DNA from 3 places in the Pseudomonas sp. TE36184 genome. Region 1 is predicted to be linked to each of the others. Evidence: predicted binding sites of a transcription regulator. Region 1 holds the regulator's gene; each other region holds the start of a gene.
What was found. The regulator FliA, encoded in region 1, starts transcription of late flagellar genes. The targets are predictions, from matches to a motif close to CTAAAGTTTNNNNNNNNNNNGCCGNTAA.
Positions count from the first base shown of each region.

Region 2: the regulator FliA is predicted to act here: its motif matches at 6,881-6,908, upstream of ACVWZP_RS19655 (methyl-accepting chemotaxis protein).
Region 3: the regulator FliA is predicted to act here: its motif matches at 8,475-8,502, upstream of flgM (flagellar biosynthesis anti-sigma factor FlgM).

Region 1 covers NZ_JBSSCU010000001.1:6,473,035-6,483,391, forward strand. Annotated here, with positions in the region: gene flhB (flagellar biosynthesis protein FlhB) at 1-427, shown strand, start outside; gene cspE (transcription antiterminator/RNA stability regulator CspE) at 806-1,009, shown strand; partial or broken gene ACVWZP_RS29445 (DUF6124 family protein) at 1,119-1,400, opposite strand; gene flhA (flagellar biosynthesis protein FlhA) at 1,867-3,981, shown strand; gene flhF (flagellar biosynthesis protein FlhF) at 3,993-5,318, shown strand; gene fleN (flagellar synthesis regulator FleN) at 5,424-6,257, shown strand; gene fliA (RNA polymerase sigma factor FliA) at 6,254-6,994, shown strand; gene ACVWZP_RS29470 (chemotaxis response regulator CheY) at 7,163-7,537, shown strand; gene ACVWZP_RS29475 (protein phosphatase CheZ) at 7,556-8,344, shown strand; partial or broken gene ACVWZP_RS29480 (chemotaxis protein CheA) at 8,356-10,357, shown strand, end outside.
Region 2 covers NZ_JBSSCU010000001.1:4,368,540-4,378,896, reverse strand. Annotated here, with positions in the region: gene ACVWZP_RS19675 (vWA domain-containing protein) at 641-2,263, shown strand; gene ACVWZP_RS19670 (RNA polymerase sigma factor) at 2,302-2,874, shown strand; gene ACVWZP_RS19665 (protein kinase family protein) at 2,871-3,458, shown strand; gene ACVWZP_RS19660 (2,3-butanediol dehydrogenase) at 3,877-4,941, shown strand; gene ACVWZP_RS19655 (methyl-accepting chemotaxis protein) at 5,218-6,837, opposite strand; partial or broken gene ACVWZP_RS19650 (transposase domain-containing protein) at 7,047-7,225, opposite strand; tRNA gene ACVWZP_RS19645 (tRNA-Arg) at 7,482-7,558, opposite strand; gene gabD (NADP-dependent succinate-semialdehyde dehydrogenase) at 7,929-9,371, shown strand; gene gabT (4-aminobutyrate--2-oxoglutarate transaminase) at 9,553-10,357, shown strand, end outside.
Region 3 covers NZ_JBSSCU010000001.1:6,127,809-6,138,165, reverse strand. Annotated here, with positions in the region: gene ACVWZP_RS27860 (ribonucleoside-diphosphate reductase subunit alpha) at 1-1,083, shown strand, start outside; gene ACVWZP_RS27855 (hypothetical protein) at 1,188-2,312, opposite strand; gene flgE (flagellar hook protein FlgE) at 2,501-3,817, opposite strand; gene flgD (flagellar hook assembly protein FlgD) at 3,849-4,574, opposite strand; gene flgC (flagellar basal body rod protein FlgC) at 4,591-5,034, opposite strand; gene flgB (flagellar basal body rod protein FlgB) at 5,038-5,445, opposite strand; gene cheR (protein-glutamate O-methyltransferase CheR) at 5,749-6,576, opposite strand; gene ACVWZP_RS27825 (chemotaxis protein CheV) at 6,619-7,551, opposite strand; gene flgA (flagellar basal body P-ring formation chaperone FlgA) at 7,633-8,397, shown strand; gene flgM (flagellar biosynthesis anti-sigma factor FlgM) at 8,539-8,862, shown strand; gene ACVWZP_RS27810 (flagella synthesis protein FlgN) at 8,911-9,381, shown strand; gene ACVWZP_RS27805 (flagellar brake protein) at 9,478-10,227, shown strand; gene ACVWZP_RS27800 (MFS transporter) at 10,286-10,357, opposite strand, start outside.

The sequences.
Region 1 (10,357 bases):
TCGCCCCGAGGTCAAGCAGCGCATTCGCCAACTGCAGCGCGAAATGTCCCAGCGCAAGATGATGGCTTCGGTGCCCGACGCCGACGTGGTGATCACCAACCCGACCCACTACGCCGTGGCTCTCAAGTACGACCCGGAGAAGGGCGGCGCGCCGATGCTGCTGGCCAAGGGCAGCGACTTCACGGCGCTGAAAATCCGCGAAATCGCCGTGGCCAACGACATCCTGTTGCTGGAGTCGCCGGAACTGGCGCGGTCGATCTTCTACTCCACCGACCTCGACCAGGAAATCCCCGCCGGGCTGTACCTGGCCGTGGCCCAGGTATTGGCCTACGTCTACCAGATCCGCCAGTACCGTGCGGGCAAAGGCAAGCGCCCCGATCCGCTCAAGGACCTGCCGATTCCGCCGGATTTGCGGCGCGATTCCTGACCAACTGTTCAAATTGGCACCGTGCCATTCGTCGTAAACCTTCCTGACCTGTCAACTTTGACAGTCGTCACTTTCGCCTTCTCGCGGTTCTATTGCCTCAGGTACTGCGAAGTAAAATCCCGGGAGTGGGGCGATGCAGCTATTCACAGGCCGGGTTAAGTCTTATGACCAGCAGACCGGATTGGGTTCGATTGCGTTGGATAGTGGGGGAGACGATGTGTTGGTAGATCTGTGCAGTTCGGATGGATGCCTGCTTTCGGAGGGGCAGAAAGTGCAGTTTTGGATGATCCATCGACCGGCGGGCATCTATGCATGCGACATTCAACTGATCTGACGACACCTGTGTAAGTTCTTAATTGAAGTGTACGGAGAACGGCCATGGCAACGGGTACTGTGAAATGGTTTAACGCGGAGAAGGGGTTTGGTTTTATTTCTCCCGACGACGGCAGCACGGACGTGTTTGTCCACTATTCAGCAATCACCGGCACCGGTTTCAAAAGTTTGGAAGAAAATCAAAAAGTGGAATACGACGTGACGCAGGGCCAAAAAGGCCCGCAGGCCGAGAATGTGCGTCCTGTATAAAGATCGCCACTGATAGCATCCCTTCGCCGCGCCCATTAGCGCTCTGTCCCCTTGAAGCAAAAGTTGATCGTTCCCATCGGCGGGAACGATCACTGGGTTGGACGCTTGTCTAGGGTTTACCCAGTTCTGTCTCGGCTGATGGCTCGATGTCATCCAGTACTCGCTCAGCCAATAACCGCGCTACCTCAACCAATTGCGCAATTCCCAGCGCCCCTTCTCACCGTGATCCTTCCAGATCAGGGGCGAAGTCGCAGGTCAGGGCGTGTGCGCAAGCCAGGGTTTCGGTGAGGTTGACCAGCAGGTCTTCGGTGCTGATGCCGTCGATGAGGGTGAACAGCACGGTGGGTGGGGTATTGGTGCCGCGCGGGGGATTTGGGGTTGGTTTAACCATTGTGACGCTCCTGATTTAAGTGGAGCTGCCACTGATCGCCGCGATGCGATGGGGTGGCAGCTGTACGCAGGTTCGCGGACCGGAATCAGGAAACCGGCATACCCGAAGGTATCCCGCGCACAGCCACCGTAGCGCCGCACAGTAGACGATAAAAAAACGTCAACTGAAAGCGGACAATGGCACTTTGCGCCTGAATTTACATGGGCCGCGACGCCCGACCGCTGCGTGTGCAGCGAAGTACGGAGACTAGAGAGCGAGTTTCCTAGGGGCAACCTCAAACACTTGTCGGAAGTTTCGCAACCTCTGCAGGCGAACACTTGTGGCGAGGGCGCTTGCTCCCTAGCCACTGATCCAACTCGGAGAACAAAAGTTGGAAGGCTTCTTGCAATACCGCCTCCAGGACGCCTCTCGGCGTCAAAAGTTTGCTTCAAGGATGCGAGGAGTACCGGTGGTAGATCGCTCTCAAATGCTCAGCACGGCCCGCAGCACCCTGACTGACCTCTCGCGGGGCAATCTGGGTGTGCCGTTGTTGTTGCTGGTGATGCTGGCAATGATGATGTTGCCGATGCCGCCGTTCCTGCTCGACGTGTTCTTCACCTTCAACATTGCCTTGTCCGTCGTGGTCCTGCTGGTCTGCGTCTACGCGTTGCGGCCGCTGGATTTCGCGGTGTTTCCCACCATTCTGCTGATCGCCACGCTGTTGCGGCTGGCGTTGAACGTGGCGTCGACCCGCGTGGTCATGCTCCACGGCCAGGACGGGCATGCCGCCGCCGGTAAGGTGATCCAGGCCTTCGGCGAGGTGGTGATCGGCGGTAACTACGTGGTCGGTATCGTGGTGTTCGCGATCCTGATGATCATCAACTTCGTGGTGGTGACCAAGGGCGCCGGGCGGATTTCCGAGGTGAGCGCGCGCTTTACCCTCGACGCCATGCCAGGCAAACAGATGGCCATCGACGCCGACCTCAACGCCGGCCTGATCGACCAGAACCAGGCCAAATCGCGCCGCCTGGAAGTGGCCCAGGAGGCCGAGTTCTACGGTTCCATGGACGGTGCCAGCAAATTCGTGCGCGGTGACGCCATCGCCGGCCTGTTGATTCTGTTCATCAACCTGATCGGCGGCATGGCGGTCGGGATCTTCCAGCACGGCATGACCTTCGGCGATGCGGGCAAGGTCTACGCCCTGCTGACCATCGGTGACGGTTTAGTGGCGCAATTGCCATCACTGTTGTTATCCACAGCTGCGGCGATCATGGTGACCCGTGCGTCGGGCTCCGAAGACATGGGCAAGCAGATCAGCCGGCAGATGTTCGCCTCGCCCAAGGCGCTGGCCGTGGCGGCGGGCATCATGGCGATCATGGGCATTGTGCCCGGCATGCCCCACGTCTCGTTCTTGAGCATGGCGGCGATGGCCGCCGGTGGCGCCTACCTGTTCTGGAAAAAGCAGAACTTGGTCAAGGTGAAGGCCCAGCAAGAAATCGCGCGCCAGCAGGAACTGCTGCCGTCGCCGGCCCGCGCCCAGGAAACCAAGGAGTTGGGCTGGGACGACGTGACCCCGATCGACATGATCGGCCTGGAAGTCGGCTACCGCCTGATCCCGTTGGTCGACCGCAACCAGGGCGGCCAATTGCTCGCGCGGATCAAGGGCGTGCGCAAGAAGCTGTCCCAGGACCTGGGCTTCCTGATGCCCACTGTGCATATCCGCGACAACCTCGACCTGGCCCCCAGCGCCTACCGCCTGACCCTGATGGGCGTGATCCTCGCCGAAGCGGAGATCTACCCCGACCGCGAGCTGGCGATCAACCCGGGCCAGGTGTTCGGCACGTTGAACGGTATAACCGCCAAAGATCCGGCTTTTGGTCTGGAGGCGGTCTGGATCGAAGTCAGCCAGCGCAGTCAGGCGCAGTCCCTCGGCTACACCGTGGTGGACGCCAGCACCGTGGTCGCCACGCACCTCAACCAGATTCTGTACAAGCACTCCCACGAGCTGATCGGCCACGAAGAAGTCCAGCAACTAATGGGTTTGCTGGCCAAAGCCTCGCCCAAGCTCGCCGAAGAGCTGGTGCCGGGCGTGCTGTCGCTGTCGCAATTGCTCAAGGTGCTGCAGGCGCTGCTGGCCGAACAGGTGCCGGTGCGCGACATTCGCAGCATCGCCGAGGCCATCGCCAACAATGCCGCCAAGAGTCAAGATACTGCCGCGTTGGTGGCCGCCGTGCGCGTTGGATTATCCCGCGCTATCGTACAAAGCATTGTAGGGATTGAGTCTGAGCTGCCTGTGATCACCTTGGAGCCAAGGTTGGAACAAATATTGCTCAATAGTATTCAGAAGGCAGGACAGGGCCAGGAAGAGGGCGTTCTGCTGGAGCCAAGCATGGCTGAAAAACTGCAGCGTTCGTTGATCGAAGCAGCGCAGCGTCAGGAAATGCAGGGCCAACCGGTGATTCTGCTGGTGGCAGGCCCGGTCCGAGCGATGTTGTCGCGGTTTGGACGCCTGGCAGTGCCGAATTTGCACGTTTTGGCTTATCAGGAAATCCCTGACAACAAGCAAGTGACTATCGTCGCGACAGTAGGGCCCAACGGCTGAGGTAGTGGGTTATGCAAGTAAAGCGTTTTTTCGCCGCCGATATGCGTCAGGCCATGAAACTGGTACGTGACGAGCTGGGCGCCGACGCTGCGATTATCGGTAACCGTCGTATTGCCGGCGGTGTCGAGCTGACGGCTGCCCTGGATTACACCCCTTCGGCGCTGGCCCCGCGTGTCCCGAACATGGAGCTTGAAGACGAGCTGCGCAAGACGGCCTCGCGCATTGTCTCGGCCCAGGCCGAACTGAGCATGCGCGGTGACAGCGATGCGACCACCAATCGCCAGTTGTTCGCCGGCCTGCCGCTGACCGCCGCCGAGCCGCTGGTCGAGCCGACGTTCATCGAACCGCCGCGTCCTGCCGCGCCTGCCGCGCCTGCCCCGGCCGCCGCAGTCGACCAGCGTGTGTTCGACTCGATGCGCTTTGAGCTCAACGGCCTGCGCGAGCTGCTGGAAGTGCAGCTCGGTTCGCTGGCCTGGACCCAACTGCAAGGCAGCAAGCCGCAACAGGCCAACCTGTGGCGTCGCCTGCAACGCATCGGCCTGTCCGGCCCGTTGTCCCGCGACCTGCTGGCGCTGACCAGCGAAATCGAAGAACCTCGCCAGGCCTGGCGCATGTTGCTGGCCCACCTGGCGCGGATGATCGTCACCCCGGAACTCGAACCCCTGGAAGAGGGCGGCGTGATCGCCATGGTCGGCCCTGCCGGCATGGGCAAGACCACCACGCTGGCCAAGCTGGCGGCGCGCTACGTGCTCAAGTACGGCGCTCAGAACATCGCGCTGGTAAGCATGGACAGCTACCGCATCGGTGCCCAGGAGCAACTCAAGACCCTGGGCCGCATCCTCAATGTGTCGGTGACCCACGTCGACCCGGGCCAGTCCCTGGCCAACGCCCTCGATCCGTTGCTGCGCAAACGTGTGGTGCTGATCGATACCGCCGGCCTGCAAGCCAGCGATCCGGCGTTGCGCATGCAGCTGGAGAGCCTGGCCGGGCGTGGCATCAAGGCAAAAAATTACCTGGTGCTTGCAACCACCAGCCAAAAACAAGTTCTTACCGCTGCGTACCATAGCTACAAGCGCTGCGGCCTGGCCGGATGCATCCTCACCAAGCTCGACGAAACCGCGAGCCTGGGCGAGGTGCTGAGCCTGGCTATCAGTCATGAACTTCCGGTCGCCTACCTGACCGACGGGCCGCGGATTCCGGATGATTTGCATCTGCCGCGCCGTCATCAGTTGGTCAGCCGTGCCGTCAGCGTGCAAATGCAAGAAGAGCCTAGCGAGGAAGCGATGGCCGATATGTTCGCTGACCTTTACCACAACCCGGCAAAGCGGGTGGGTTGAGGCAGCATGAACACCATGAAATGTATCTACATCGATGGTCTGCAAGCGATTCACGCGGCCAAGCCATGTAGCCTGCGTCTAAGCAAGACAAGGTAAAGAATTAAAATGGGCAGCATGCATCCCGTACAGGTGATCGCGGTGACCGGCGGCAAAGGTGGCGTCGGGAAAACTAACGTGTCAGTGAATTTGTCCCTGGCCCTGGCAGAGCTTGGCCGTCGTGTCATGCTGCTGGATGCTGACCTTGGGTTGGCGAACGTTGACGTTTTGCTGGGGCTCACGCCCAAACACACCCTCGCCGATGTGATCGAGGGTCGCTGCGAGCTGCGCGATGTGCTGCTGCAGGGCCCTGGAGGCATCCGCATCGTGCCGGCCGCCTCGGGCACCCAGAGCATGGTCCACTTGAGCCCTGCGCAGCATGCCGGCCTGATCCAGGCGTTCAGCGATATCGGCGACAACCTCGACGTGCTGGTGATCGACACCGCCGCCGGGATTGGCGAGTCCGTGGTCAGCTTCGTGCGCGCCGCGCAAGAAGTCCTGCTGGTGGTCTGCGATGAACCCACCTCGATCACCGACGCCTACGCCCTGATCAAACTGCTCAACCGCGACTACGGCATGAACCGCTTCCGCGTGCTGGCCAACATGGCCCAGAGCCCGCAGGAAGGACGCAACCTGTTCGCCAAGTTGACCAAGGTCACTGATCGCTTTCTCGATGTCGCCTTACAATACGTCGGCGCAGTTCCCTATGACGAGTGTGTACGCAAGGCCGTGCAAAAGCAGCGTGCGGTCTACGAAGCGTTCCCTCGTTCGAAATGCGCGTTGGCGTTCAAGGCTATTGCTCAGAAGGTCGATACCTGGCCGTTGCCCGCCAACCCTCGGGGGCATCTGGAGTTTTTCGTCGAGCGATTGGTGCATCAGACGAGCGCAGGACCGGTGCTATGACAGCCAGCGGCTATAACCTTTACAAAAATTCGGCACGTGACCGCCAGGGCGAATTGATCGAGCGCTATGCGCCGCTGGTCAAGCGCATTGCCTATCACTTGCTGGCACGCCTGCCCGCCAGTGTCCAGGTCGAAGACTTGATCCAGGCCGGCATGATCGGCCTGCTCGAAGTATCGACCAAATACGACGCGAGCAAGGGTGCGAGTTTCGAGACGTATGCGGGTATCCGTATCCGTGGTGCGATGCTCGATGAAGTGCGTAAAGGGGATTGGGCGCCGCGTTCGGTACACCGCAATACGCGCATGGTCAGTGACGCAATTCGTGCAATTGAAGCAAAAACCGGTCGCGACGCTAAAGATCACGAAGTTGCGGCCGAACTCCAATTGAGTCTCGACGATTATTACGGGATTTTGAACGATACCTTGGGCAGCCGCCTGTTCAGTTTCGACGACCTGTTGCAGGACGGCGAACACGAAGGGCTGCACGAGGACGGCGCGAGTGCTCATCTCGAACCGTCGCGCGACCTGGAAGATGAACGCTTTCAGGGGGCGCTGGCGGACGCGATTGCCAATCTGCCGGAGCGTGAGCGACTGGTGTTGGCGCTGTACTACGACGAAGAGCTGAACCTCAAGGAAATCGGTGAGGTCCTGGGGGTCAGCGAATCGCGTGTCAGCCAGCTGCACAGCCAGTGCGCAGCCCGCTTGCGGGGACGCCTGGGAGAGTGGCGCGCGCGCTGACAGGCAGTGTGGGGACACTGCAGACACTACCGCGAGGCCCTTGGTTTTCGCGGGTGAGTTTCGTGGTGCCCTGGGCAGTCCTTTTTGTGTAACGCCTGTTGATTGAAATGGCGCGTCCAGGTGCTGGACGCGTTTTAAGACTGCTTGGAGGTCGAATTGGACAAGAACATGAAAATCCTCATCGTTGATGACTTCTCAACGATGCGGCGGATCATAAAAAACCTGTTGCGTGACCTGGGGTTCACCAACACGGTCGAGGCGGATGACGGCCTTACGGCGATTCCGATCCTCAACAGCGGGAGCATCGACTTTCTGGTAACCGACTGGAACATGCCCGGCATGACCGGTATCGACTTGCTGCGCCATGTGCGCGCCGATGAAAAACTGCGCAGCCTTCCCGTGTTGATGGTGACCGCCGAAGCCAAGCGTGAGCAGATCATCGAAGCCGCCCAGGCCGGGGTCAACGGCTACGTGGTCAAGCCATTCACTGCATTGGCCTTGAAAGAGAAGATCGAAAAAATCTTCGAACGCATCCACGGCTAATGCCATCGCGGGGGAGCTATGGAGCATAAAGAAACGTCACAGGGGGACTTTGAGTCGACCCTGAAAAAGCATGCTCACCAACTGGTCGAGAGCCTTGAAAAAGGCCAGTTCGGCGACGCGGTGCAGTTAATCCATGAGCTTAACCAGACCCGTGACCGCGGCCTGTATCAGGAAGTGGGCAAGCTCACGCGCGAGCTGCACAGTGCGATCGTCAATTTTCAGATTGACCCGCACATGCCCCAGGCTGAAGAAATTTCGCAAATCACCGATGCCACTGAGCGCCTGTCCTATGTGGTCAGGCTGACTGAAGCGGCGGCCAACCGCACCATGGACCTGGTGGAAAACGCCACGCCCCTGGTCAACGGCATGGCCAACGAAGCCCAGGCCCTCAGCGTTGACTGGGGCCGCTTCATGCGTCGGGAAGTGGGGGCTGAGGAGTTTCGTGAGTTGGCCCGTCGGGTCGAGGGTTTCCTGTCGCGCAGCGAACAGGACAACCACACGGTGTCCAGCAACCTCAATGACATTCTGCTCGCCCAGGATTACCAGGACCTCACCGGTCAGGTGATCAAGCGCGTGACCCAATTGGTCACCGAAGTGGAAAGCAACTTGCTCAAATTGGTGCTTATGGCAGGCCAAGTTGATCGTTTCGCCGGCATCGAACATGACCGCGAAGCGATCCTCTCGGAAAAAGATCCACAAAAACATCTCGCCAAGGGTGAAGGTCCGCAGATTCATGCCGATAAACGTGAAGACGTTATGTCAGGTCAGGATGACGTAGATGACCTGTTATCCAGTTTAGGCTTCTAAGGAGCACACCCATGAGCTTCGGCGCCGATGAAGAAATCCTTCAGGATTTCCTTGTAGAGGCCGGCGAAATTTTAGAGCAACTGTCCGAACAACTGGTCGAGCTGGAAAGCCGACCGGATGATGCGAACCTGCTCAATGCAATTTTTCGCGGTTTTCACACTGTAAAAGGGGGCGCCGGCTTCCTCCAGCTCCATGAGCTGGTGGAGTGCTGCCACATCGCCGAGAACGTGTTCGACATCCTGCGCAAGGGTGAGCGTCACGTTGATTCGGAGCTGATGGACGTGATTCTCGAAGCGCTGGATGCGGTCAACGGCATGTTCAGCGAAGTTCGCGAACGTGCCCCGATCACCGCAGCCACCCCGGAACTGCTGGCCGCCCTGGCGCGTCTGGCGGAGCCTGCCGACACCGCGGCCGCGCCGGTGGTGGAAGCGGCTCCGGAGCCTGTCGTCGAAGCCGAAGCGGATGTCACCGACAGCGAGTTCGAGCAACTGCTCGACTCCCTCAATGCGGTCAAGGCCGAAGCCGAAGCGCCGCAAGCGGTCGCTGCAGTGGCCGCGCCCGCCGCGCCGACCGGCGAAGACATTACCGACGCAGAATTCGAATCCCTGCTCGATCAGTTGCACGGCAAGGGCCAGTTCGCTGCCGACGCCGTTGCACCTGCGGCTGAGGCGCAAGCACCTGCGAGTGCCTCGCAAGTTCCGGCAGCCGCCGCCGCCGCCGGCACCGACATTACCGACGACGAATTCGAAGCGTTGCTCGACCAGTTGCATGGCAAGGGCTCCTTTGCTGCCGATGCCTTGCCGGAAGTCGCCGCAACGGCTGCCGCACCGGCTGCTGCCGCTGCCGCACCTGCCGGCGACGGGCTGATTTCCGATCACGAATTCGAAGCCCTGCTCGACGAATTGCACGGCAAGGGCAAGTTCGCTGAAGTGGCCGCTGGCGCTGCGGCGACGGCAGCCCCGGTGGCGGCCAAACCGGCACCGGCCAAAGCCGCGGCCCCTGCTGCCGCCAAGCCGGCCCCGGCCCCGGCTGCCGCCGCTCCTGCCGCTGCCGCGCGTGCCCCGGCTGCCGCCGCTCCTGCCGCTGCCGCGCGTGCCCCGGCCGCCGCCGCGGCCGACAAGCCTGCCAGCGAAGCCGAAACCACGGTGCGTGTGGATACCGCGCGCCTGGACGACATCATGAACATGGTCGGCGAACTGGTGCTGGTGCGTAACCGCCTGGTGCGCCTGGGCCTGAACAGTGGCGACGAAGCCATGCAGAAGGCCGTGTCGAACCTCGACGTGGTCACTGCCGACCTGCAGACCGCGGTGATGAAGACGCGGATGCAGCCGATCAAGAAAGTCTTCGGTCGCTTCCCGCGCCTGGTTCGTGACCTGGCTCGCCAGCTCAAGAAAGAAATCAACCTGGAACTGGTGGGTGAAGAAACCGACCTCGACAAAAACCTTGTCGAGGCCCTGGCCGACCCGCTGGTCCACTTGGTGCGCAACGCCGTCGACCACGGCGTGGAAACCCCGGAAGAACGCGAAGCCGCGGGCAAGTCCCGTAACGGCAAGGTGATTCTGGCGGCGGAACAAGAGGGCGACCATATCCTGCTGTCGATCACCGATGACGGCAAAGGCATGGACCCGGCGATCCTGCGCGGTATCGCCGTCAAGCGTGGCGTGATGGACAAGGATGCCGCCGACCGCTTGACCGATACCGAGTGCTACAACCTGATTTTCGCGCCGGGCTTCTCGACCAAGACCGAGATTTCCGACGTGTCGGGCCGTGGCGTGGGCATGGACGTGGTGAAAACCAAGATCAGCCAGCTCAACGGTTCGATCAATATCTACTCGACCAAGGGCCTGGGCTCGAAGATCGTCATCAAGGTGCCGTTGACCCTGGCGATCATGCCGACCCTGATGGTGATGCTGGGCAACCAGGCCTTCGCTTTCCCGCTGGTCAACGTCAACGAGATCTTCCACCTCGACCTGTCGCGCACCAACGTGGTGGACGGCCAGGAAGTGGTGATCG
Region 2 (10,357 bases), 2.1 Mb from region 1:
ACTGATTGAGGTGTTATCTAAACCAGGATTCAGGCGGGGCAGCGCGCCGGGCTGAGTTAACCGTCTCGATTCTGGCACCACCGAAGATCAAATGTGGGAGGGAGCTTGCTCCCGATGGCGGTGGGTCAGTCACCCGATGCAGTGGCTGACGCTTGGTCATCGGGGGCAAGCCCCCTCCCACACTGATCGAGGTGTTATCTACACCAGGATTCAGGCGGGGCAGCGCGCCGGGCTGAGTTAACCGTCTCGATTCTGGCACCACCGAAGATCAAATGTGGGAGGGAGCTTGCTCCCGATGGCGGTGGGTCAGTCGCCCGATGCAGTGGCTGACAGTTGGCAATCGGGGGCAAGCCCCCTCCCACACTGATCGAGGTGTTATCTAAACCAGGATTCAGGCGGGGCAGCGCGCCGGGCTGAGTTAATCGTCTCGATTCTGGCACCACCGAAGATCAAAGGTGGGAGGGAGCTTGCTCCCGATGGCGGTGGGTCAGTCACCCGATGCAGTAGCTGACAGTTGGCAATCGGGGGCAAGCCCCCTCCCACACTGATTGAGGTGTTATCTAGTCCAGGGTTTAACCCGAACACCCCACACCCTGCGTCTGACCTTGTGAACGGATCATTCTTTCACGAGGTTCAGTCCATGTCCCATCCTCTGCTTTTCCTGCGTCCTGCTGCCCAGGGCTTTGCGGTTACCTTGCTGGTGGCGCTGGCCGGTTGTGGGCTGTCTTCGTCCCCAGATTTAGCCAAACCGGCTGAGCCCGTCGCCGAGCTGCACAGCGCGCCGGTCCAGGGCGCGTTGGTCAAGCGCCAGGCGATGCCTGCACCGATGCGGATGCAGGAGTCGGCAACCCTGGATTACCAAAGCGAACCCCGCGAGCAGTACGCCAACCTGCCGGACAACCCGGTGCATCGGGTCGCCGAAACGCCGGTCTCGACCTTCAGCATCGACGTCGACACCGGCAGCTACGCCAACGTGAGACGTTTCCTCAACCAAGGCCGTCTACCGCCCGAGGGTGCTGTGCGACTGGAGGAAATGCTCAACTACTTCCCCTATCACTACGCCTTGCCCACCGACGGTTCGCCGTTTGGCGTGACCACCGAACTGGCGGCCACCCCGTGGAACCCGCGCACCCAACTGCTGCGCATCGGCATCAAGGCCTCCGACCGCGCCGTAGCGCAGCTGGCGCCGGCCAACCTGGTGTTTCTGGTCGATGTGTCCGGCTCCATGGACCGCCGCGAAGGCTTGCCGCTGGTGAAAAGCACCCTGAAATTGCTGGTGGATCAATTGCGCGAGCAAGACCGCGTGTCGCTGGTGGTCTACGCCGGCGAGTCGCGCGTGGTGCTCCCTCCCACCTCCGGGCGCGACAAAGTGAAGCTGCGCAACGCCATCGACCAACTCAGCGCGGGCGGCGCCACCGCCGGTGCTTCAGGTATCGAACTGGCCTACCAGATGGCCCGCGAAGGCTTTATCGAGCAGGGCATCAACCGCATCCTGCTGGCCACCGATGGCGACTTCAATGTCGGCGTCAGCGATTTCGACAGCCTCAAGCAAATGGCCGCGGAACAACGCAAAAGCGGTGTGTCGCTGACCACCCTCGGCTTCGGTGTGGATAACTACAACGAACACCTGATGGAGCAGCTGGCCGACGCGGGCGACGGCAACTACGCCTACATCGACACCCTGCGCGAAGCGCGCAAGGTGTTGGTGGACCAACTCAGCTCGACCCTGGCGGTGGTGGCGCGGGATGTGAAGGTGCAGGTGGAATTCAACCCGGCCCAGGTCAGCGAATACCGCTTGCTGGGTTATGAAAACCGCGTGTTGAAGCGTGAGGACTTCAACAACGACAAGGTCGACGCGGGAGAGATCGGCGCCGGGCACACGCTGACCGCGCTGTACGAAATTGTACCGAAGGGCCAGCAGGGCTGGCTGGAGCCGCTGCGCTATGCCGCCGCGCCTGCGGTGTCGGGCGCTTCCGATGAGTTGGCCATGTTGCGCGTGCGCTACAAGCCCGCGGCCGGTGGCGCGAGCCGCTTGATCGAGCGGCCGGTGAGCAACGCCTCGGCCAAGGCCAGCGACGACCTGCGCTTCTGCGCCGCCGTGGCCGCCTTCGCCCAGCAACTCAAGGGCGATGGCCGCTACACTGGCAGCATGAGTTTGCAGGACACCGCCGCACTCGCCCGCTCTGCCCGGGGCGATGACCCGTTCGGCTTGCGCAATGAATTCGTGCAACTGGTGGAAGTGGCGCAAAGCCTCAAACCTTGATCGTGAACACAACGACCAGAAAGGAGTTCGCCACCGACATGCCCGCTCCAGATGATTCACCCAGCGACGAATCGCTGCTGGCCCGCTACCGAAGCGGTGACGGCGCCGCGTTCGAAGCCTTATACGCGCGGCACCGCCAAGGTCTCTACCGCTTCCTGGTGTCCCTGAGCAACAAGGCCGAACTGGCCGAGGAAATTTATCAGGAGACCTGGCTCAGCCTGATCCGCAGCGCCACTCAGCCACAAGGCCGGGCGAGTTTTCGTACCTGGCTGTTCCAGATCGCCCGCAACCGCCTGATCGACTATTGGCGCAAGCACGGCATCCACAACCCGTTGCACGACAGTTACGATGAACAACTGCACGCCCAGCCCGACACCAGCGCCGGCCCCGAGCAGCATCTGAGCCTGAGCCGCGACCAGGCGCGTCTCGACGCCGCGTTGCAAGACTTGCCCGAAGACCAGCGCGAAGTCTTCCTGCTGCGCCTGCATGGCGACCTCGACGTGCCGCAGATCGCCGCCCTCACCGGCGCCCCGCTGGAAACCGTGAAAAGCCGCCTGCGTTACGCCCAGCAGAAACTGCGCCGCCTGCTGGCCGAGGAGATACCCGCATGACCGACTCCCGATACACCCCCGACCCCGACGACCTGCTCATCCAGCACGTGCGTCAACACAGCCGCGGCGAGCCACCGGCGTCCCTCGACGCCTTCATCCTCGCCACCGCCCGCCGCGAAACCCCAGCGCCGCAACCCAGCCGCTGGCAACGCTGGCTGCACGCCTGCCAACGCCCACGCTGGCAGATGGCATTCGCCACCGTCGCAGGGTTAGCGTTGATGATCGGCGTGGTCATGCGCTCGCCCGTGCCTCAACCCGACATCTCCCCGGCGACGTTCTCCGCGCCCCACCCAGAAAGCGCCCACCCGGCCCCCGCGCCGATGGCCCGGATGGCCGTCGCGCCCAGAGCCGAAAGCGCGCCGGTCCAAGCCGAAATCGCCGGTGCGTTGTCGGACAAATCGCCGGCCAGGCTCAGCAAGCGCGCACCGGTTGCACTGCCTTCATTGGAAGAGGGCTTGCAGGAAATCGTCAACCTGCGGGCGGCCGGGGACAGCCAAGCGGCGGATGAGAAGCTGCTGGCGTTGCACGCGCGCTTTCCCCAGGAGGACTTGCCGGCGCGCCTGGAGGTGTTGCGCAAGCGCTGAACGGCGGGGCGGGCGGTGAGACGCAACGTCTCGCCGTCTCATCGCCACCAGGTGTGGTCTGACATGGCGCGTCTCATTCGAACGCGATCGCGGCCGCCCCAGGGGTTCCAGCGGACCGCTCTAAGCAAGGCCTGTTCAGGTGCTTTTGCGGATCTGGCACCGGCCTTGCTCTGGCACTGGTAACCAGCCCGACTGGTGACCCAATAATAAAAACAGGTGCCCGATGTCCTGCCCAACTCCCTTTCCCGGTTCTGCCCGTGGCGGCGTCATGAGTCGCATGCCGCAACAGCTCAATCGACTGGTTCTGGACCTTGTGCTACCGCGCTGACGCCCCTCCTGGCGGACTCTTGCGGGGCGCCAGGGCCAATCGTTCCAAGGAGATTTCGCTATGACCCTTTCGATCAATCCGCAACGCAGCATGCGCGCCGCTGTCTGGCACGGCCGTCACGATATCCGCGTCGAAGACGTCCCGCTGCCCATTTCGCCGCCGGCCGGTTGGGTGCAGATCCGCGTGCAGTGGTGCGGAATCTGCGGGTCCGATTTGCATGAGTACGTGGCCGGGCCGGTGTTCATACCGGTCGACGCCCCGCACCCGCTGACCGGGATAAAGGGGCAGTGCATCCTCGGGCATGAGTTTTGTGGCGAGATCGTCGAACTCGGCGCCGGCGTGCAGGGCTTCAGCGTCGGCGAGCCGGTGGCGGCCGATGCGTGCCAGCATTGCGGCACGTGCTACTACTGCACCCACGGGATGTACAACATCTGCGAGAACCTGGCCTTCACCGGGCTGATGAACAATGGTGCCTTCGCCGAACTGGTCAACGTGCCGGCCAACCTGCTGTACAAATTGCCGGCGAATTTTCCCGCTGAAGCCGGGGCACTGATCGAGCCGCTGGCGGTGGGCATGCACGCAGTGAAAAAAGCCGGAAGCCTGCTCGGGCAAAACGTAGTGGTGGTCGGTGCCGGCACCATCGGCCTGTGTACCATCATGTGCGCCAAGGCGGCCGGTGCGGCGCAGGTGATCGCGCTGGAAATGTCCGGCGCCCGCAAGACCAAGGCCCGGGAAGTGGGCGCGACCCATGTGCTCGATCCCAATGAGTGCGACGCCCTGGCCGAAGTCCGCCGCCTCACGGGCGGGCTCGGCGCGGATGTCAGCTTCGAATGCATCGGTAACAAACACACGGCCAAACTCGCAATCGACCTGATCCGCAAGGCCGGCAAGTGCGTCCTGGTGGGGATCTTCGAGGAGCCCAGCGAGTTCAACTTTTTCGAGTTGGTGGCGACGGAAAAACAAGTACTCGGCGCGCTGGCCTATAACGGCGAGTTCGCTGACGTGATCGCGTTTATCGCCGATGGACGGCTGGACATTACGCCGCTGGTGACGGGGCGTATCCAGTTGGAACAGATCGTGGGGCAGGGCTTTGAGGAGTTGGTCAAGAATAAGGAGCACAACGTGAAAATCATCGTGTCGCCTGCTCGGGTCTGAAGCGAGCGATGAGCAGTACGCCACTCTTGCCACTTCGTTGTGAGTGGCAAGAGTGGCGTGCGGCTGATGGAATCTATCGACGGCCTCTCATGCCGTATTGCCGGAATTTGCCGACGAGTAGCGAGTCGCCACCGATCACCCGTCCGGCCTGGGCTTGTGGGTAAGCGCTGCATCAGCACATCCGCCAGACCGGCGTGCCGACATCAGCACGCATTTGGTCAAGTCATCTATCGAGGCGTGATATGCCCCAAGCATGAATTTCGCTCGGCGCCTTTTTCACACCGCGAATCGGTTAACCAACTGATTCAGGTTGACCGCCAGTTTTGACATCTCACCGCTTGCACTGGCCGTCTGGCTGGCACCCGCAGCACTCTGAGTTGCCAGCTCGCGAATACTGACCAGATTACGATCAACCTCACGCGCAACATGCGACTGCTCTTCAGACGCCGTGGCGATCATGAGGTTACGCTCATTGATCTGAACAATGGCGGTGGCTATTTGATCCAGCGAGGTACTGGCCTCTTGGGCGACACCAAGTGATTCGGTCGCTAGGTCTCTGCTCGTATTCATCGCCTTCACGGCGAGATCAGAATCGTTCTGGATGGCAGCAATCATCTGCTCGATTTCTTGTGTCGACACCTGAGTGCGATGGGCCAACGCCCTTACTTCGTCAGCAACTACCGCAAACCCACGGCCTTGCTCGCCTGCGCGTGCTGCCTCGATAGCCGCGTTCAAAGCCAGCAGGTTGGTTTGTTCTGCAATGGCCCGAATCACCTCGACAACTTTAGTGATGCTCTGGGCACGATCTGACAACCCCTGAATCTGTTCACTCGTGTTCTCAACGTTCCCGTTCAGCTTTTGAATGGACTTCAATGTCTGAGCCACTCGCTCCAAACCTATTTCGGTATAGCCCTGGGTACGCTTTGACTCTTCGGAAGCCGACTCCGCGTTACGAGCGACCTCATCAACAGCTGCGCTCATTTCTGTGACCGCTGTGGCAGCCTGATTGACCTCGTCATTTTGGGCGACAAGACTCCGACTCGACTCCTCAGTGACCGCTGTCATCTCTTCTGACGCAGAGGCCAGTTGGGTGGACGAATCGGATATCTGCATAATTGTAGTTCGCAGGTTTGTCTGCATCTGCGCGAGGGCTTTCAACAGTCGTCCAGCTTCATCAGTCCCGCTGACCAATACCTCTTTGGAGAGGTCGCTGGCCGCGATGCGCTCCGCGACAGACAGGGCATCTTTAATCGGAGAGGTAATACTTTTCGTCAACAGCAATGCCAAACCAACTGTCAGGACGACAACGGCAGCAATAAGGCCGACAACCAACCACAACCCATTGTTATAAAGATCGGTTGCGTTTTGCCCAGCCTGCGCAGCGCCGTCGTTGTTAAAGTTGGTCAAGTCTTTGATCTGCATTTCCATCGTGTTCGTCAGAGGGCGGATGCCGGTCTTCACCAGGCTGACCGCCGCCGCTACGTCACCCTGCCTCATCAACGGTTCAAGACTATCCATTAGTTTGGAGTAGGCATCGGCGCTGTTTTTTACCGGTGTATAAAACGAACGCTCCTTATCACTCGCTATCAGAGGCTCATAATTCGCCACCGCATCGTTGAACGCCTTACGGTAGCTGGCGAAGCTATCAATCGTCTTTTGTATCGACTGAGGGTCAGCAAGGCCACGCTGTGTTTCGAGCCTCAAGCGAAGGGCTGTACTGTTCATCAGCTCCGTTTGTCGGATGCTAGCCATCCAATTGAGTTCGACGTCTTTTTCGGAGTCCCTCAGCTTGCCCATTTGCACGACTGCGAATGCGCCGAGCACAAAAACCAACGCAATAATCAACGCGAAAAACAGGGCAGCGCGTGGCGCTACGTTGAGATTTCTAAGGTGCATACAAGATTCCTGTTTTCCAACGGTTGTTGATATGTTCAACAGGCTATCGACTCAAAGCCGGAAACTTTAAGGATGTCGTCGAAAGGCGATGTGGTTGGCGAACGCCTGGCCGGTGGAGCTTGCCTTGCTTCAATCTGCGGGGGGAGCCAGCTCCCGAAGCCGTCATGCACAAGGACTTTCATGCGAGTTGCGCGGTAACCGAATGGGCATTACAGGTTGCGTAACGGTAACCCGTTATGCGGCAACAACCCGGCGATCTTGCTGGCGCGCTGGCTAGTACATCCTTGAGATAACCAGATGGATCATGCCCATTGAGCTTGGCCGACTGGCTCAGGCTCATCAGCGCAGCTGCGTGTTGGCTGCCGAGACCCAGCCAAGACCGTTGTCCGTTAGGTTTCACGCTGAAGTAGAGGCCGTTCCCGTCTTGCTCGCGATAGGTAGCGTGGTCAGGTTCCGGGCCGGCGAGCGTGGTGTTTGCTAAGGGGCGGCTTTCTGTATGCCTCCAGTTATAGGAGTCTCAAGGCATGCATTGCGGGAAGTTATCGGGTTGGAGAGAGATGGAAAGCCAGAAACAAGGAAGCCCGCACGGGGTGGGCTTCTTGGGGTGTTTCGTAGACTGTCTGAGACAGCCCGAGACTGCTATATGGTGCACCCGGCGGGATTCGAACCCACGACCCCTGCCTTCGGAGGGCAGTACTCTATCCAGCTGAGCTACGGATGCTTGTGCGGGCGACATCATACCCATGTCGACCTTGGGCGTCCATGCTGGTTTTTGGCTGCTGGCGGGTGGGAATTGTCTGTGTTGGGGCCTTGCGTCGGGCGCTGTGGCTCGGTGGTGGGGTGCGGGGCTTGAGGTCGTTGATCTGATAAATCCGGCAAATAAGCGGTTTTCGTTCTTTTTTTCGAACATCCTATTGCCCTGTACCCCCTTTGATCCTAGGATTCGTTTGAGATTTCAAACGCTCTGTCTCCCGTGCGCTCTCCACTTGCTTGCACGCAGGGGCTGATTTCCCTGACGGCAGCCCCCAAAGGCGCCTTTCAACAACTCTAATTCGCTCCGCGCGCGCGCGGTGCTGTTAAGGAAAGCCGACATGCAGCTTAAAGATGCCCAGTTGTTCCGCCAGCAAGCCTTTATCGATGGGGCTTGGGTCGATGCGGACAACGGTCAGACCATCAAGGTCAACAACCCCGCCACGGGCGAGATTCTCGGCACCGTGCCGAAGATGGGCGCCGCTGAAACCCGCCGCGCCATCGAAGCGGCGGACAAAGCGCTGCCGGCCTGGCGTGCGCTGACCGCCAAGGAGCGCGCCAACAAGCTGCGCCGCTGGTTCGAGCTGATCATCGAGAACCAGGAAGACCTGGCGCGCCTGATGACCCTGGAACAGGGCAAGCCGCTGGCCGAAGCCAAGGGCGAAATTGTCTACGCCGCCTCCTTTATCGAGTGGTTCGCCGAAGAAGCCAAGCGCATCTACGGTGATGTGATTCCCGGCCACCAGCCGGACAAGCGTCTGATCGTGATCAAGCAACCGATCGGCGTGACCGCTGCGATCACGCCGTGGAACTTCCCCGCCGCGATGATCACGCGTAAAGCCGGCCCGGCCCTGGCCGCCGGTTGCACCATGGTGCTCAAGCCTGCCTCGCAAACGCCGTTCTCGGCGTTCGCCCTGGCTGAACTGGCGCAGCGTGCCGGCATTCCGAAAGGCGTGTTCAGCGTGGTCTCCGGCAGCGCCGGCGATATCGGCAGCGAGCTGACCAGCAACCCGATCGTGCGTAAATTGTCCTTCACCGGCTCGACCGAAATCGGTCGCCAGTTGATGGCCGAATGCGCCAAGGACATCAAGAAAGTGTCCCTGGAGCTAGGCGGCAACGCGCCGTTCATCGTGTTTGACGACGCTGACCTGGATAAGGCCGTCGAAGGCGCGATCATCTCCAAGTACCGCAACAACGGCCAGACCTGCGTCTGCGCCAACCGTCTGTACGTTCAAGACGCGGTGTACGACGCGTTCGCGGAAAAACTCAAAGTGGCGGTGGCCAAGCTCAAGATCGGCAACGGTCTGGAAGACGGCACCACCACCGGCCCGCTGATCGACGGCAAAGCCGTGGCCAAGGTCCAGGAACACATTGCGGACGCGCTGGCCAAAGGCGCCACGCTGCTGGCGGGCGGCAAGGTCATGGAGGGTAACTTCTTCGAGCCGACCATCCTGACCAACGTGCCGAAAAATGCCGCTGTGGCGAAGGAAGAAACCTTCGGCCCACTGGCGCCGCTGTTCCGTTTCAAGGACGAAGCCGAAGTGATCGCGATGTCCAACGACACCGAGTTCGGCCTCGCGTCCTACTTCTATGCGCGTGACCTGAGCCGTGTGTTCCGTGTGGCCGAAGCCCTGGAATACGGCATGGTCGGCGTCAACACCGGGTTGATCTCCAACGAAGTGGCGCCGTTCGGCGGTATCAAGGCTTCGGGCCTGGGCCGTGAAGGTTCCAAGTACGGGATCGAGGATTACCTGGAAATCAAATACCTCTGCCTGGGCATCTAAGCCCGGCAAGGCATTGCTGCAAACGCAAAGGGCACGAGAGCGCTGACCCTTTGCGTGTTTTACACCGTTATTCGTAGTGGCCGGGAACGCTGTGTCAGTCGATCATCGCATGCTGCCGTAGTTGCCCCCCGCCACGTATTCCTTGAACAACGCCACCCGATGAGTGGCGAATGAGGACTTTATGAGCAAGACCAACGCTTCCCTGATGAAACGCCGCGAAGCCGCTGTACCACGCGGTGTTGGCCAGATTCACCCGATCTTCGCCGAGTCCGCGAAGAACGCCACCGTGACCGACGTTGAAGGTCGCGAGTTCATCGACTTCGCCGGCGGTATCGCCGTGCTGAACACCGGCCACGTACACCCGAAAATCATCGCGGCCGTGACCGAGCAACTGAACAAGCTGACCCACACCTGCTTCCAGGTACTGGCCTACGAGCCTTACGTGGAACTGTGCGAAAAAATCAACGCCAAGGTCCCAGGTGATTTCGCCAAGAAAACCCTGCTGGTCACCACCGGTTCCGAAGCAGTTGAGAACGCCGTGAAAATCGCCCGCGCTGCCACTGGCCGTGCTGGCATCATCGCGTTCACCGGCGCGTACCACGGTCGCACCATGATGACCCTGGGCCTCACCGGTAAAGTCGTGCCTTACTCGGCCGGCATGGGCCTGATGCCAGGCGGCATCTTCCGCGCGCTGTACCCGAACGAACTGCATGGCGTGAGCGTCGACGACTCCATCGCCAGCATCGAACGTATCTTCAAGAACGATGCCGAGCCGCGTGATATCGCTGCCATCATCATCGAGCCGGTGCAGGGCGAAGGCGGTTTCTACGTCGCGCCTAAACCTTTCATGAAGCGCCTGCGCGAACTGTGCGACAAGCACGGCATCCTGCTGATCGCCGACGAAGTGCAAACCGGTGCCGGCCGTACCGGTACGTTCTTCGCCATGGAACAGATGGGCGTGACTGCCGACCTGACCACCTTCGCCA
Region 3 (10,357 bases), 350 kb from region 1:
AACCTGGGCTCGATCAACCTGCCGAACCACATCGTCAACGGCAAGCTGGACACCGCCAAGCTGGAGCGCACTGTCAACACCGCTGTTCGCATGCTCGATAACGTGATCGACATCAACTACTACTCGGTGCCACAGGCGCAGAACTCCAACTTCAAGCACCGTCCGGTTGGCCTGGGCATCATGGGCTTCCAGGACGCTTTGTACCTGCAGCACATTCCTTACGGTTCGGACGCAGCGGTCGAGTTCGCCGACAAGTCCATGGAAGCGGTCAGCTACTACGCGATCCAGGCTTCCTGCGACCTGGCCGACGAGCGCGGCGCCTACGAGACGTTCCAGGGCTCGCTGTGGTCCAAAGGCATCCTGCCGCTGGATTCGCAACAGATCCTGATCGCGCAACGTGGCCAGAAGTACATCGACGTTGACCTGAACGAATCCCTGGACTGGGCGCCGGTACGTGCCCGTGTGCAGAAAGGTATCCGTAACTCCAACATCATGGCCATCGCACCGACCGCGACCATCGCCAACATCACTGGCGTGTCGCAGTCGATCGAACCGACCTACCAGAACCTGTATGTGAAATCGAACCTGTCGGGCGAATTCACCGTGATCAACCCGTACCTGGTTCGCGACCTGAAAGCCCGCGGCCTGTGGGACTCGGTCATGATCAACGACCTGAAGTACTACGACGGTTCGGTGCAGCAGATCGAGCGCATCCCGCAAGAACTCAAAGAGCTCTACGCGACTGCCTTCGAAGTGGACACCAAATGGATCGTTGACGCCGCCAGCCGTCGCCAGAAGTGGATCGACCAGGCGCAGTCGCTGAACCTGTACATCGCCGGCGCTTCGGGCAAGAAGCTCGACGTGACCTACCGCATGGCTTGGTACCGTGGCCTGAAAACCACTTACTACCTCCGTGCCCTGGCCGCGACCAGCACCGAGAAGTCGACCATCAACACCGGCAAGCTGAACGCGGTTTCCAGCGGCAACCACGGTGATGACTCGGTGCTCGCCGCACCGGCCGGCCCGGCCCCCGTGCCGAAAGCCTGCGCGATCGACGAGCCGGATTGCGAAGCCTGCCAATAAGCTGAGCACGTTCCGGGCTTGATGGCCCGGGATTTGAAAAGCCCCGATAACCCCTTGCTGCAGTTGGGTTTATCGGGGTTTTCTTTTGCCTGGGCAAAGGCTCGTCAGTCGTCGAACAATATGGTCGCAATCCCCGCCCGGGGCACCCCGCCCCGCTTGCCCCACAGTTCAATCCGACCATCGATCACCGCCATCGAATGACCGCCATACTCCACCGTCCCCACCTTGCTGCTTCGCAAGTCGGCATCCGTGGCCTGCCGGTAATTTTTGCGCAAGCCCAGACGGTCCAACCCTTCCCGAGTGTACTCGCCATCATTGAGGGTACGTATGCCATCCAGAAAGCTGCGCCCGGCAGTGCCATCGTTGTTTTCCAATTGCGCCCGTTTTGCGCTGACGGCAAACATGAAATTGGCGTTGGTCATCATTTTCGGGTCATCGCCCTGGAAACGTGCATGGGTGGCAGCCAGCCGCACTTCATCCTTGGTCAGGTCTACCTTGACACCATCGCGCATGGTCACAGAGTAGCCATTACCCGTCTCCTTGACCTCTTTGAAGACGTCGGTAGGCTTCTCGCCAAATTGCATCATGGCGGCTTTAATCGCCGAAACCGTCACGCAATTGCCGTCCGGCCCCTGTCTGAAGCCGCTCCAGATATTCTCCGGTTTTTTCCCCGGCTCGCTGTCATCGGGCTTGTAGTCGAAATGCTTCGCGCCTTCGGTAATCGGCTTGTTGCTCATGGACTCGCTGGGGCCGAAACCACCGCCGCCACCGCCACCGCCTCCACCGCCTCCGCCGCCTCCGCCGCCTCCGCCGCCCCCCCCGCCACCCCCGCCCCCACCGCCGTCCGGAGAGGGGGATGGAGACGGTGCTGGTGACGGCGGCGCATCCGGGCCATCCGGAAATTCCTCCGGGAAGGCTCTCTTCATGAACGCCTGAAAGCCCTCAGGCGCGTCTTTCTTCACCTCTTCGAGGATCTCCTTGAACTTCTCTTCGCCGAGCTCCTTTCGCTTTTCATTCAGCTTGTCCCGCAGCTCCTGGGCCGTCTGGTTCTTGGAGGTTTTTTCGGCATCTTCAAGCTCCTTGATCAGCTTCGTGATACTGTCCTTGACGGCCCCCTTGTCGTCCTTGGTGCCATCAGACTGGTTGACCCCCTTCAGGTACTGCCCTCCCCCCCCATCCTCGTAACGCACCCCCCCAGCCCTTTGGCCGGATATCGATGAATTCCACATACCGCCTCTCCCAGGTAATGAAACAACCCAACGCCTCTCGGCTTGATAGGTGGAAAGACAGGTGTGGCGCGTTCCAACAAAGGCATGTCATCTCGTAACCGCATCGGGGATGGGAAAAGGTCCTGATGCCAAATAAAACGCAAAAAAAAGCCCCTCGATCGAGGGGCTTCTTGTGCAGCGTCAGCGCATCAGGTCATCTGGATGATGGTCTGCATGATGGTGCTCTGGGTGGAGATGGTCTTGGCGTTCGCCTGGTAGTTGCTCTGGGCCTTGATCAGGTCCACCAGCTCGTTGGTCAGGTTGACGTTGGAGTTCTCCAGGGAGTTGGCCACGATCGAACCGAGGGTGCCGGCTTGAGGGGTGTCGTATCCCGGTTGGCCCGAGGCAAAGGTCTCTCTCCAGGCCGTGCCGCCTGCTGGTTGCAGGCCTTGTTCGTTGTTGAAGCTGGCCAGGGAGATCTGGCCAATGGCCTTGCTCTGCTGGTTGCTGAAGGTGGCGAACAGTACACCGCTGCCGTCGATTTTCAGCCCGGTGATCTGGCCGGTGGCATAGCCATCGGTGACCGGCGGGTTGCGATAGCTGGCCGAATTGTACTGGGTGATATTCGCCATGTTGACCGCAATACCGCCGGTGTTGGCCGCGGCGCCGTTAGCAGTCCATACACCGTTGGTCACGGTGCCCGGTTTCCAGTTGGAAATGGTCAGGGTGGTGTTGGAGACTATGCTGGGCGGGGTGACCACGCCAGCGAGCTTACCGGCCGTGTCGAACGTCAGGGTCGACGCGACAGGTGCCACCGCGCCTGCGCCACTGATCGGGGTACCATCAGGGTTACGCCCGTCGATCAGGGTGTAGGAGTTCCATTGGTTGGAACCCGTCTTCACCAGGTACTGCACCATCGGGTGAGCGTTGCCTTGGGTGTCGTACAAGGTGGTGCTGTACTGGGTGGTGAAGGTCTTGGTGTCGGTTGGGTTGAAAGGCTTGGCCACCTGGTCGATCACCGCCTCCGAGGAGTTCAGGTTACTGCTGGAATCGACGGTGCTGGAGGCTTTTGGCGGCAGGTTCGACAAGTTGAGTTGCAGGTCGACCAAGCCACCCTTGACGATCTTGCCGTTGTCATCCGCCGCGTAGCCTTGCAGGCGCGAAGTACCGGTGTTGTTGGTGATGTAGCCGTCTTTGTCTGCACGGAAAGCACCGCTACGGGTGTATTCCAGCGAACCGTCGCTGCCCTTCTGTACGAAGAAGCCACCGCCCTGGATCGCCATATCCAGGATGCCGCCACTGTTGTTGACGTCGCCCTGGGTGAATTGCTGGGACACGGCCGCCAGGTTCACACCGTTACCGATGCTGTTCTGGCCGGTGCCCAGCTTGGACGCCGCGTAGATGTCCGCGAATTCCGCACGGGACGATTTGAAGCCAGTGGTCGCGACGTTGGCGATGTTGTTGCCGGTCACGTCCAGTTGTTTGTTGGCCGCATAGAGGCCGCTCAGGCCGATGTTAAAAGACATGTTTCTCTCCCTCTGCCGTATCTAGCCGGCTCTATGTACCGATAGTCTGAATTTGCGACAGCTTGACGCTGCCCATGCCGCCTGCAAGGTTGAGCAGCATTTCGCCGCCGGTCTTGCTCAGGGTCACGCTGGTGACCGTCGCCGGCAGCGAAGTGGCCAGAGCCACTGCGTCGCCCGCGTCATTCTTGGTGGTGGCCGTAAAGGTGTAAGTCCCTGCCGGGGCGACCTCACCGTCAGCGTTCTTGCCATCCCAGATGAAGTCGGAACTGCCCGCGCTCTGTGCGCCCATATCGAGGGTACGCACCACGACACCGTCTTTGTCGGTAATCTTGACCGAGACGTTGCCCGTTGCCGCCGTCACTGCGACCGAGCCGGTCATGCTCTTGCTGGTGTCCACCAGCGCCTTGTCGGTCTGGGTAATGATCGAGCGACCGACCAGCGACGAAGCCTGCAATGCTTGCGACGAGCTGAAGTTGCTGGAGATGCTGTTTACCGAGTCGTTCAGGGTGTTGATGCCTTCCAGGCTACTGAACTGCGCCAACTGAGCCACGAACGCACCGTTGTCCTGAGGCGACAGCGGGTTCTGGTTCTTCAGTTGGGTCACCAACAGCTGCAGGAACGCATCCTTGCCCAGCGACTGGTTGCCCGTTGCCGTCTTGGTGGCGGTGCTGAGGCTGCTGTTGTCCGTCGCAGTCTTGACCTTGCTGTTGAACAGGTCCTGGACTGCCGTGTTGTTCGTCGTATCAACAATGGCCATTGTTTGGCGCCCCTTATCACTGACCCAGGGTCAGGACCTTCTGCATCATGGTTTTGGCGGTGTTCATCATTTCCGCGTTGGTCTGGAACGAGCGACTGGCAGAGATCATGTCAGCCATTTCCTCGACCACGTTGACGTTCGGGTAGTACACGTAGCCTTTTTCGTTCGCCGCAGGGTGATTAGGCTCATAGCGCGCTTCCAGATTGCTCTGGTCTTCAACCACGCCGAGTACCTGCACGCCTTGCCCGGCAGCGTCCTGATTCTGGAACAGCGAATCGCCGCCGCTGCTCTGGCCGCCCTGAAACATGGTGGCGAACACCGGGTGACGGGCGCGGTAGGTCTGGTCGATGCTCGAAGACACCGTCTCGGCGTTGGCGATGTTACTGGCGACGGTGTTCAGGCGCGTGGTCTGCGCGCTCATGCCACTACCGGCAATATTGAAAACACTGGCTAAGGACATGGCTTACTCTCCACGCAGGGCTGACATCAGCCCTTTGAATTTGCTGTTGAGCAGGGTGAAGCTGGCCTGGAAGTTCACCGAGTTCTCGGCGTAGGCCGATTGCTCCAACTGCGCGTCGACGGTGTTCTGGTCGATCGACGGCTGCATCGGCGTGCGATACAGCAGCGATTCGTCGCCACTGCTCAGGCCTTGCGCTTCGATATGACGGCTGTTGGTCATGTTCAAGGCGAAGGTGCCGTTCTTGGTCTTGTCCTGCTGTGCGGCGAGCACGGCGGAGAAGTCCAGGTCCCGAGCCTTGTAGTTCGGGGTGTCGGCGTTGGCAATGTTGTTGGCCAGGACTTCGGCACGCTGGGCGCGAAAGCCGAGGGCTTGTTCGTGGATACCGAGCGCTTTATCGAAGCTGATGCTCATGGCGGAAACCTTTAGGCTGACCTGCTGTTCGTTAACAGGGTTATAGCAAGGTGCATGCCAATCTGGCTAAAGCCCATATATCAAGGGGTTACGCAGAGATTGCCGGCGGCAATGCCAGAAAAGCGGCAAGCGGCTTCCGCGTGGCGCCAGTAAAGCGGCAATCGGGAGTTGCCGCTTTTACCTTGCCGCAAAACAAATGTGGGAGGGGGCTTGCCCCCGATAGCGGTGGTTCAGTCATAGATACTGAGACTGACACACCGCTATCGGGGGCAAGCCCCCTCCCACACTTTGACTGCGTGCGACTTACTTGGCCTGGTAAATGATCCCAGGACTGCACTGCACCATCTGGAAATGATCCGGCAGGCCGTTCAGCGCCTCGGATGCACCGAGGAACAGATACCCCCCGCGCTTGAGCGTGCCGTGGATGCGCAGCAGGATGTCTTTCTTCACTTCGGCCGAGAAGTAGATCAGCACGTTACGGCAGAACACCATGTCGAACTTGCCCAGGCTGGCGTAGCTGTCGAGCAGGTTGAACGAGCGAAACTCCACCCGGTTCTTGATCGGCGCCTTGACCGCCCAACGCCCCGCCCCTTTCGGGTCGAAGTAACGCTGCAGGCGTTCCGGGGACAAACCGCGGCCCAGGGCCAGGCTGTCGTACTCGCCGGTCTTGCAGTTGGTGAGCATGGTGCCCGACAGATCGGTGGCGACAATTTGCGCGCCGGCCTTCAACTGGCCCATGTTCGTCCGTTCGAACTCGTCGATCGCCATCGAAATCGAGTACGGTTCCTGCCCCGAGGAACAGGCTGCCGACCAGATCCGCAAACGCTGACCCGGGCTGGCCTTGATCGCCTCGGGCAGCACTTTGCTCTTGAGTACCTCAAAGGGGTAGGTGTCGCGAAACCATAGGGTTTCGTTGGTGGTCATGGCATCGACCACCATTTCCTTGAGCCCGCTGCGCGGCTGGCTCTGAATCCGCTGGACCAACTCACCGAGGGACTTGATGCCCTGCTGTTCCATCAGTTTGTTGAGACGGCTGGATACCAGATACTGCTTGTTTTCACCGAGCAATATGCCACAGGCTTTTTCCAGGAAAACCCGGAACTGTTCGAAATCCAAATTACCCGTAGACAATGATACCGCCTCTTAAATCGTGTGACCGCCAGGGAAATTCCCCTAGCCGTGATCTGCTGCCTTGATCCGGTCGACTACCCGGGATGCCAGGTCATCAGGGCGAAACTTAGCCAGGAAGTCGTCAGCACCGACCTTCTTGACCATCGCCTGATTGAATACGCCCGACAACGAAGTATGCAGGATGATATGCAATTTTTGCATGCGTGGATCGTTGCGTATTTCAGCCGTGAGGGTATAGCCGTCCATTTCCGGCATCTCGATGTCGGAAATCATCATCAAGAATTCTTCTTCCGGCTTCTTGCCTTCGTCCACCAGTTTGCGCAGGTAATCCAGCGCCTGGCGGCCATCGTTGAGCGCCACCACCTCAACGCCGATGGTTTGCAGGCAACGGGTCACCTGTTTACGCGCCACCGAGGAGTCGTCCACCGTCAGCACCCGCAGCGAAACCGCCTTGTGCGCCGTTTCGGCATCGACGACGCCAACCGAAATCGCTTCGGAAGTCGGTGCGACTTCGGCGAGGATTTTCTCCACGTCGATGATTTCGACCAACTGGTTGTCTACTCGCGTCACCGCCGTGAGGTAGTGATCGCGACCGGTGCCCTTGGGCGGCGGATGGATCTCTTCCCAGTTCATGTTGACGATACGTTCCACCGAGCGCACCAGGAAACCCTGGGTCTTGGTGTTGTATTCGGTAATGATCACAAACGGGTTTTCGCGGTCTTGCAGGCCGGCCGAACTCGTGGCCAATGCCAGGTCGAGAATCGGGATGGTCGCGCCACGGATGTTGGCTACGCCACACACCACCGGGCTCGACTTGGGCATGATCGTCAGCTTGGGACACTGCAGCACTTCCCGCACTTTGAACACGTTGATGCCATAGAGCTGCTTGCCGTCCAGGCGAAAAAGCAACAACTCCAGGCGATTCTGCCCTACCAGCTGTGTACGCTGGTTTACTGAATCCATTACACCTGCCATGCCCAGACTCCTACGCTAAAACCTTTGGGGGTACGACGCGCACCCAACACTAAACGGCACGAGCTTTGCTTTTTATTGGCTATGGATATGAAAACGACAGTTTCCCGACGCACTCGCCACTCACGGTATCGCAGATTGCTCTGCGCCTGGATGGCGTTGTTTGCCGTGGGCGCAGGCATCACTGCCCGCGCCGCCGACGTCACCTTGCCTGATCTACTTATCGGCGTCACCCAAGGCTTTCTTGAATTCACTGTAGAAGATTATCTGGCAACCACCCAGACGCCAGGACGCTATGAAATCCAGGTCAACCAATTGGATCCGCGCCTGCGCATGCCGATGTGCGACAAGGAATTGACAGCCAGCCTGGAAAGCCCGGCCCAGCCCATTGGTCGCGTGACGGTCAAGGTGCGCTGTGAAGGGACCTCGCCCTGGACCGTGTTCGTGCCCGCCCAGGTCAAACTGTTCCGCGATGTCGTCGTGGTGTCGCGGCCGCTCAAACGCAGCGGAATCATCGGCTATGAGGATGTCATCTTGCGCGAGCGGGACATCAGCCTGATCAACCAGGGTTACCTGACGTCAGTGGACCAGGCTGTCGGGCAACGATTGACCCGACCAATGGTCGCCGACCAGGTCATCACCCTGGTCCATCTTGAACAGGCAGAAGTCATTCGCAAGGGCGACCAGGTCATCATTTCCGCCAGCAGCGGCGGGCTGAATGTGAAGATGCCGGGCGAAGCGCTGTCCAACGGCGGCATGAGCGAACAGATCCGGGTCAAGAACCTCAATTCCAACCGCGTCATCAAGGCACGGGTCACCGCGCCGGGCCAAGTCGAGGTGGCTTTATAGATCACTGGAATAGGACGCCAGCTTTTCCTACACTGTACGCCTGACGTTCGTGCATGCAGGTTTATTGTCAATCGCGCCTAAAGTTTGTCCGGGTATGGCCGAAACCATGGCAAGCGTCCAAATACCCAGAGGTTTTTTATCATGGTCATCGATTTCAGCCGTTTGAATAACGCCCCGGCTTTGCCAGGCACTACGCGCACCAGCGGCACCAAGGACAGCGTAGACGCCAAGGCCCAGCCTCTGCCCGCCAAAGCGGAACAGGCCGGCGCCAGCCAAAGCGGGGAATCCGTACACCTGAGCAATGAGGCTCAACAGTTGCAGAAGGTCACTGACTCGCTGCGCGATCAACCCGTCGTCAATCAAGCCCGTGTGGCCGAATTGAAACAGGCAATCGCCGATGGCAGCTATAAAGTCGACAGCAACCGTGTAGCCAGCAAGCTGCTTAACTTCGAAGCCGAGCGCTAGGCAAAGGCCTGCGCCAGGCTTTTGGACGCTTAAAACCCAAGGCCAGCCATGCACCACGACGAAAATCTGCTTCAACTGATCATTGATGATCTGGCGCCGACGCAACAATTGCTCGAGCTGCTCAAAGAAGAATCCCTGGCCCTGTATGGCCGGGATATGCCGCTGCTGGAAGAAATCCTGGCGCGCAAGCAGTCGCTGATTGTCCTGCTGGAACAGCACGGCAAGAAGCGTAGCCAGATTCTCGTCAGCCTCGGCCTACCGGCAGATCAAGACGGCCTCGCACAGTTGGCCAGTCATTCCTCGGTCGGCGATCGGTTGCTGGCCCAAAGCAAAGAACTCAATCAATTACTCACCCAGTGTCAGGAAGCCAACCTGCTCAACGGTCAGTCGATCCAGCTTCAGCAAGCCACGACCGCCAATCAGTTGCGCATACTCCATGGCGGCGAACCTCCGGCCCTGTATAACGCCCAAGGCTCTACCTCGCGCATGGTCAAGCCAAGCACCCGCAGCCAAGCCTGACGTCGGTTTAACGTGCGCCCTATCCAAGGCGTGCGACATACTGGCAAAATGATGGTTCTTGCGTGTAGTCGTATATTGTCTGGAGATGGAAGAACCGTGTTCAACGCCCTTAATGCGGAAGAAGCTCCGCAGCCACCCAAGGTGTTCACCACGCCTCTGGAAATCGCTGGCACCTTGCGCATGCTGCAAGAAAGCCATGACCCGCTGATCATCACCTTCCATGAACGCAGCCAGCGCTTTCAAAGCTACCTGGTCGACGTCGACCGGGACAGCAAGACCCTGGCCCTGGACGAAATGATCCCCCGCGACGGCGAACGCTACCTTGAGAATGGCGAACCCTTCCGCATCGAAGGCTTTCACGACGGCGTGCGCGTTGCCTGGGAAAGCAACGGCACCCTGAGCATCAGCGAAAAAGGCGGCCACCGTATCTACAGCGGCAACATGCCGGACGAAGTGGTCTACCATCAGCGCCGCAATGCGTTCCGCGCCGCGCTGAAACTCGCGCAATTGGTGAATATCGAGTTGGGCGGCGAGAAACTCAAGGCGCCGGTCAGCGGCAAGCTGCTGGATATCTCCGCCACCGGCTGCAAATTGCGCTTTGAAGGCGATATTTCCGAGCGCCTGCAGTTGGGCCAGGTCTACGACCGTTTTATCGCCGCACTGCCCTTTGGCAGCATGACCACCTCGGTCGAACTGCGTTACCTGCACTTCGAAGAGAAGATCAATACCACCTTCGCCGGCGTGCGCTTCCACAACATGAGCGGCCTGGTGCAGCGCCAGGTCGAGCGTTTTGTGTACCAGTTGCAACGCGAAGCACGACGCTTCGACAAAGACGACGATTTTTAAGCATTCAGATCGCGATAAAAAACGGGCAGCCCCTTTGGGGATCTGCCCGTTTTTGCATTCAGGGGCGCGCCCTGCTCAGGCCGTGGGGATGCTCATCCGGGCCCGGTGGTTCCGGCGGCCCTTCGAAGAG